2 regions of the Luteimonas sp. KH_071 genome follow, and region 1 is predicted to be linked to the other one. Evidence: riboswitches for the same ligand, from Rfam matches in the RefSeq annotation. Region 1 holds a riboswitch; the other holds the start of a gene.
The links. A riboswitch is a leader RNA that binds a small molecule or an ion and turns the genes downstream of it on or off. The one in region 1 is predicted to bind cobalamin.
Positions count from the first base shown of each region.

Region 2: linked by a shared signal. The riboswitch ahead of btuB (TonB-dependent vitamin B12 receptor) and the one ahead of AC3IRM_RS15880 (ribonucleoside-diphosphate reductase subunit alpha) in region 1 are both predicted to bind cobalamin.

Region 1 covers NZ_CM174458.1:3,450,296-3,453,702, reverse strand. Annotated here, with positions in the region: gene AC3IRM_RS15880 (ribonucleoside-diphosphate reductase subunit alpha) at 1-2,199, opposite strand, end outside; cobalamin riboswitch at 2,385-2,597, opposite strand; gene AC3IRM_RS15875 (hypothetical protein) at 3,066-3,407, shown strand, end outside.
Region 2 covers NZ_CM174458.1:2,033,819-2,037,225, forward strand. Annotated here, with positions in the region: gene bioD (dethiobiotin synthase) at 1-629, opposite strand, end outside; gene AC3IRM_RS09510 (GAF domain-containing protein) at 762-1,244, shown strand; gene AC3IRM_RS09515 (TfoX/Sxy family protein) at 1,241-1,615, shown strand; cobalamin riboswitch at 1,666-1,884, shown strand; gene btuB (TonB-dependent vitamin B12 receptor) at 2,009-3,407, shown strand, end outside.

The DNA.
Region 1 (3,407 bases):
CGCGGAGTAGATCGGGTCGATCGACGCGGTGGAGCCGGCGATCTGCGCGGTGGACATGTTCGGGGCAACCGCCATCAGCCAGCCGTTGCGCATGCCGTTGACGCCGACCTGCGCGGCCAGATCCATCCACTCGGGCGAGTTGTAGTTGCGGTCGCTGAAGTACGCGCCGGTGTGCCAGTCGCTGCCGGCGAACACCGGGTAGGCGCCCTTTTCCTTCGCGAGTTCCATGCTGGCCTGCACGGTGAGGAAGTTGATGCGCTCGTACAGCGAATCACTGAAGTCCTCGGCCTGCGCGTCGTTCCATTGGATGCCCTTCTGCGCCAGCAGGTGATGCCAGCCGAAGGTGCCCAGGCCGATCGCCCGGTACTTCTGGTTGGTGATCGTGGCCTGCGGCACGGGCAGCATGTTGAGATCGATCACGTTGTCGAGCATGCGCACCTGGATCGGAATCAGGCGCTCGAGCACGTCGGTGATCAGATCGCTCTGGCCGGCCTGCGGCACGATCGCGCGGCCCAGGTTCACCGACGACAGGTTGCAGACGACGAAGTCGCCGGCCTGCTTGGTGGTGACGATCTGATTGCCGGAAATGATCTCCTGCATCATTTTCGTCGGGCTCATGTTCTGCAGGATCTCGGTGCAGAGATTCGACGAGTACACGCGGCCGACGTGCTTGTTCGGGTTCTTCCGGTTCACTTCGTCGCGATAGAACATGAAGGGGTTGCCGGTCTCGAGCTGGCTCACCATCACGCGCTTGAAGATGTCGATCGCCTTGACGGTCTTGCGCGAGATGCGCTCGTCGGCCACGACTTCCTCGTACTTGCGGCGGAAGCTGCCGTTCGGGTCGCCCTTCTTCTCGTCGAAGAAATCCTGCAGGTAGAAGCCCTTGATCCTGTGGACCTCGTGCGGGTCGAACAGGTACCAGTCGCCGCGACGGTCGACGGCTTCCATGAAGATGTCGGGGATGCAGATCGAGGTGAACACGTCGTGCGCGCGCAGGCGCTGGTCGCCGTTGTTGAGGCGCAGATCGAGGAAGTTCTCGATGTCGCGGTGCCAGATGTCGAGGTAGACCGCGACCGCGCCCTTGCGCTGGCCCAGCTGGTCCACCGACACGGCGGTGTTGTTGAGCTGCTTGATCCACGGCACCACGCCGCCGGAGGAATTGGGCACGCCGCGGATCGCCGAACCGCTGGAGCGCACGTAGCCCATGTACGCGCCCACGCCGCCGCCGCCCTTGGAGACGCGGGCGATGTCGGTGTTGGAGTCGTAGATGCCCTGCAGGCTGTCGTCGACGGTGTCGATGAAGCACGACGACAGCTGGCCGCCGACCTTGCCGGCGTTCTGCAGCGTCGGCGTGGCGACAGTCATGTACAGGTTCGACAGCGCCCAGTAGGCCTCGCCGACGAGCTGCATGCGGCGCTCGCGGCCGCCCCTGGTCTCGTTCTGCATCAGGTACAGGGCGATGGTCAGCCAGCGCTCCTGCGGCAGCTCGAACACGGCGCGCGAGGTGTCGGTGGCGAGGTAGCGCGTGGCCAGCAGGTACAGGCCGTTGTAGGCGAACAGCGTGTCGCGCTCGGGCTCGATCATGCGGCCGGCTTCCTGCAGCTCTTCCTTGGAATAGGCGCGCAGGATGTCGTTGGAATAGATGTTGCGGTCGGCCAGCGACTCCTGCAGGCCGACATAGGAGCCGTACTTCTGCTCGGCGTCGTAGAAGCGGTTGCGGCTGGCGCGCTTGTACAGGCGGTGCAGGTAGAGGCGGGCGGCGAAGAATTCCCACTCCGGCGCGGTGACATCGACGCGGGCTTCGGCCTCGCGGATCAGATGGTCGGTGAGGTCGTCGGCGTTGACGGCCTCCTTGCGCTCGACGAAGCCGAACACGCTGCGCTTGTAGTCGGCGATGTCGAGCTGCGGGAACTCGGCATGGGTGCGGTCGATGCTGCGCTCCAGGCGCGCGCGGTCGTACGGAATCCGGCGGTTGCCGGCTTCCTTGGTGATCCAGTTGGAAACGCCGGCATCGGCGTCGAAGACTTCTGCAATTGCGGTGTTCATGGCGGCACTCGGGGGTGGCGGCACCACGTCGTCGGGTTCGACGGCAGGCGGCGCAACGGAAATGGTGGGTGTGGCAGGCGCGGTGACGGTGTCCGGTGTGGCGTTTGCGGCGGCGGCCGGGGTGTCGGTCGCGAGGGTCTCGGGGCTGGTCATGCGTCCTCTCTGTGTCCAGTGCATTCGCGCACACGACCGGCCCACCCGCGTCGGGTCCGGCGGCCTTGGAGATTCCGAGAGTGATCGGGCGGCGTCGCAGGAATCGCGATCGGGCGCACAGCGCCATCGCTCCCACTCCGCAAACCCGCCCCCCACGGGACGTCCGCAGCCGGCACCGCGTGGTGTGCGCCACGCGGCTGTCGGCAGGTCTTCGGACTCATGGGCACGAAGGCGGCGCCTTCTCCTCCCCCGCCGCTTCCCGGATCGCTCCAGTGCTGGTGGCGGGTTCGTTCCCAATTACCGCTGCGGGGCAGTGCCGGAGTGGCGCGAGGCGTCACCGGCTTCCCGTTTTAATCCACAGCCCCTGGGGGCGCGGAACCGACGGACCCAAGATAGTGGGGTGCCCTGGCAGCGTCAACGCTAAATGTAGTGAACAGGCGGCAAGCCGCATCCTGACGGTCATCGGCGTTCGTCAAGCCCCATCGGTGGGCCGGCGGATGCAGATCGGGGTGCGAAGGGCAAGCCCTTCGGGGTGATTTTTCCTGATTCTCCCGCCTCTTGAGGAAGGTGCGCGGCGCGCCTGCCGCGGCTTTCAACGGCCGGACGGCTGGTCTGGCGGGGGCGGATGAGAGCGGCTGTCCCCAGTCCTTTGGCGAAACCATCCATCCGTAGGGGGCGAAGCGCTTGAGGCCCTCCACCCGTAAAGGGCGCAATGCCCCGCGCGCGGGGGAGGGCTCCAAAGCTGTGCGCGGGATGGCGTCCGCATCCGTACTCAAGAAACCCAACGCCGCCACACACCCTGCACAAATTCCGGCGCAATCTGCGTCGAGCGCGGCCGGTCCGGCCGGCACAACAGGAGGTGCCGCATGTGCGTCAACCGCCGCAGCGCATTGGCCGCTGCCACGCTGTCCCTGTCCGCCCTGTTCGCGTCCCCGCTGGTGTCCGCCCAGGAGCCTGCGCCGGGACTCGGTGATCTGCAGGGGCTCGACGACCGCGCCGCGTCCCGCACGCTGGGCGCGCGGGGCTACACCCGGCAATCGGGCTCGGGCGAGTACGGCAGCTGGTGGAACGCGCGCGACCGGCGCTGCGTGATGGTGCGCAGCGATCGCGGGCGCGTGGCCTCGGTGGTGACCGCGCCGGCGCCGGACTGCGGGCAGACGGCCGGCGGGGGCCGCGAGGGCATGAGCGATGGCGCCAAGGCGGCCGTC
Region 2 (3,407 bases), 1.4 Mb from region 1:
TCCGCGACGAACGGCAACACCCCCAGACACGGTGCCGGCAAGGCGTCCGTCAGCAGGCCGACGTAATCGTCCGCCCGCGCGAAGTCCGGATCGATGCGGTTGCCGATCCACCCGACCAGCCGGCAGCCGTCCGCCTTGATCGCGCGCGCGGTTAGTCGCGCATGACTCAGGCAGCCGAGCTTCAAGCCGACGACCAGCACCACGGCGCCGCCGAGCTGCCGCGCGAGATCCTGGTGTTCGAGTCCCTCGGCGAGCGGCGCATCCCAACCGCCGGCGCCTTCGACCAGTACCACGTCCGCATTCGATGCGAGCCGCGCATGCGCGGCATACAGCTCCGCGACGTCGACCGTCACACCGGCCGCGATCGCAGCCAACGTCGGCGCCGTGGGTTCGGGCAGTGCGACCGGATTGATGTCGCCGTAGTCGGGCCGCGGATGACTGGCCGCCTGCAGGGCGAGAGCGTCTTCGTTGCGCCAGCGCCCGTCGATCCAGTCGCATCCACTGGCGACCGGTTTCATGCCGACCGCGCGGAGACCGTTGGCGCGCAGTGCATGCAGCAAGGCCACGCTCGAATGGGTCTTGCCGATGCCGGTGTCCGTACCGGTGACCAGGACACTGCGCGCGCTCATGCGAATTCCGGCGCCATGCGCTGCATTCCGGGATGTGTGGCCTGCACGCCGCGCAGGCGGAGCCCGTCCGCATCGCGCGGCAGCGCTTCGAGTCCGCCAGGCCCCTGCGGGGCCGCTGCTACACTTCGCGGCATGTTCACTTCATCTCCCCTGACCGGCTCCAAGGCCGAACAGTATGCCGCGCTGGCGGCACAGGCACGGGCGCTGCTGCACGGCGAACGCGATGCGATCGCCAATGCGGCGAACCTGTCGGCGCTCGTCTATCACGCGCTGCCCGACCTCAACTGGGTGGGCTTCTACCTGTTCGACGGCACCGAACTCGTGGTCGGCCCGTTCCAGGGTCTGCCGGCCTGCGTGCGCATTCCACTCGACAAGGGCGTCTGCGGCGCCGCGGCGCGTACGCGCGAGACACAGCGCATCGACGATGTGCATGCGTTTCCCGGCCACATCGCCTGCGACAGCGCCTCGCGTTCGGAACTGGTCGTCCCGCTGTATATCGGCGAGCGCCTGATCGGCGTGTTCGACATCGACAGTCCGGTGCCGGCGCGTTTCGACGTTGAAGACCAGACCGGTATCGAGTCCCTCGCTGCCGCCTATCTCGAATCGATGCAATGACCGCACCGACGCCCCTGAAGCTGCGCAACATCGGCCCCAAGTCCGCGGCCTGGCTGCGCCAGGTCGGCCTGCGCACGCGCGAGGATCTGGAAGCGGCCGGCGCGGTGGACGCGTTCGTCAAAGTGCGGCGCGCGGGCTTCAAGCCCAGCCTCAACCTGCTGTATTCGCTGGAAGGCGCCCTGCTCGACTGCCATTGGCAGGACGTGCCCGAAACGCGTCGCGTGCAACTGGTCGAAGCCGCGGAGGCCGCGACCGCCCTGCTCCCCGATCCGCGCGCGCGCCAGGCCGCCGGACCGGTGACGACGACCGTCAGTGAAACGTTCGAGTCCGAGTCTCCGCTGGACAGCCTGTTCGACCGCCGCGACGACTGACCGCACCACCGGCGCGCACCGCCCGCGCCCGCAGCCCCGCGCTCACGTACAATCCGCGCCAGCTTCATGGTGACCCGCCGGCGCTCTGCCGTCCGGGTTGAAACGGGAAGCCGGTGACGCGCGTATGCGCCAGTCCGGCACTGCCCCCGCAACGGTAAGCGTGTTCAAGGCATCGCATCCGCCACTGTGCTTCGGCACGGGAAGGCGCGACGCCCGGGAGAACTCTCCCACGCGCGAGTCCGGAGACCGGCCACGAAGTCTTCCTCGATTGCGATGCGGCGGGCATTGCGGCGGCGTTCCGGACGGCTTGTGCGCGTCCGGCCGGCAGCCGTGTCCGTCCTCGCGATCTCCCGACACACCGCGTGCGTGGGTGCACGCGACCAGGAGACTGCAATGCCGTTCCGTACTCTGACCGTGGCGATCGTCGCCGCACTCGCATCCCCGATCGCCGCAGCGGCGACCGCCGCCGACGCGCGCGATCTCGACACCGTGCTCGTCACCGCCAACCGCGCCGAAAGCACGCTCGGCGACACCATCGTGCCAGCCCAGGTCATCGACCGCGCCGAGATCGAACGCACCCAGGCGCGGGACCTGCCCGAACTGCTGCGCGGCCGCGCCGGCATCCAGATCGCCAACCAGGGCGGTCCGGGCAAGCTCAGCTCGGTGTTCATGCGCGGCAGCGAGTCCGACCACGTGCTGGTGCTCGTCGATGGCGTGCGCATCGGCTCGGCGACCGCCGGACTGGCGTCGTTCCAGGACATCCCGGTCGACCAGATCGAGCGCATCGAAATCGTCCGCGGCCCGCGCTCCAGCCTGTACGGCTCGGAAGCGATCGGCGGCGTCATCCAGATCTTCACCCGCCGCAACACCGGTGCAGTCCGCCCGCACGCGCGTGTCGGGGTGGGCAGCCAGAACCTGCGCGAAGCCAGCGCCGGCCTCGGCGGCCGCACCGGCCGCGGCTGGTTCGGTGTCGACGCGGCGTTCCAGCGCACCGATGGCATCGACAGCTGCCGCGGTTCGGGCACGCTGTTCCAGGGCTGCTTCGTCGACGAGCCCGACCGCGACGGTTATCGCAATCGTTCGCTCAATGCACGCGGCGGCGTCGAACTCACGCAGGGTCTGACGCTCGAAGGCAACGTGCTCCATGCCGACGCGTTCAACGAGTACGACGGCAGCGTGTTCGGCGGCAACGAGGCGAACAACATCCAGCAGGTGGCCGGCGGCAAGCTCAGCTATGCGCCGTCCGAGGTGGTCACGCTGACCGCGCAGGCCGGCCGGGCCTACGACAAGTCGAGCACCTACTTCCGCGACATCGACGCGGGCACGCGCGTCGATGTCGGCCAGATCGACACACGCCGCGATACCGCCTCGCTGCAGGCCGACTTCGGTCTGGCGCCGACCCAGCGCTTCTCGCTCGGCTTCGACTGGATGTCCGACAACATCGAAAGCGATACCGCCTACGCCTTGACCGCGCGCAACAATTTCGCGGTGTTCTCCGACTACACGGCGCGTTTCGGCGCGCACCGCGTGCAGGCCGGTGTGCGTCACGACGACAACGAGCAGTTCGGCGGCCATACCACCGGCAGCCTCGGCTGGGGTCTGGATTTCGACCACGGCCTGCGACTCAACGCCAGCGCCGCCACCAGCTTCAAGGCGCCGACGTTCAACGATCTCTACTTCCCGTTCGGCAGCGGCAATCCGGATCTCGAGCCGGAGCGCGCGAAGACCGCCAACCTCGGACTCGCCCAGTACCGCGATACGTGGAACTGGTCGATCAATGCCTTCGAGAGCC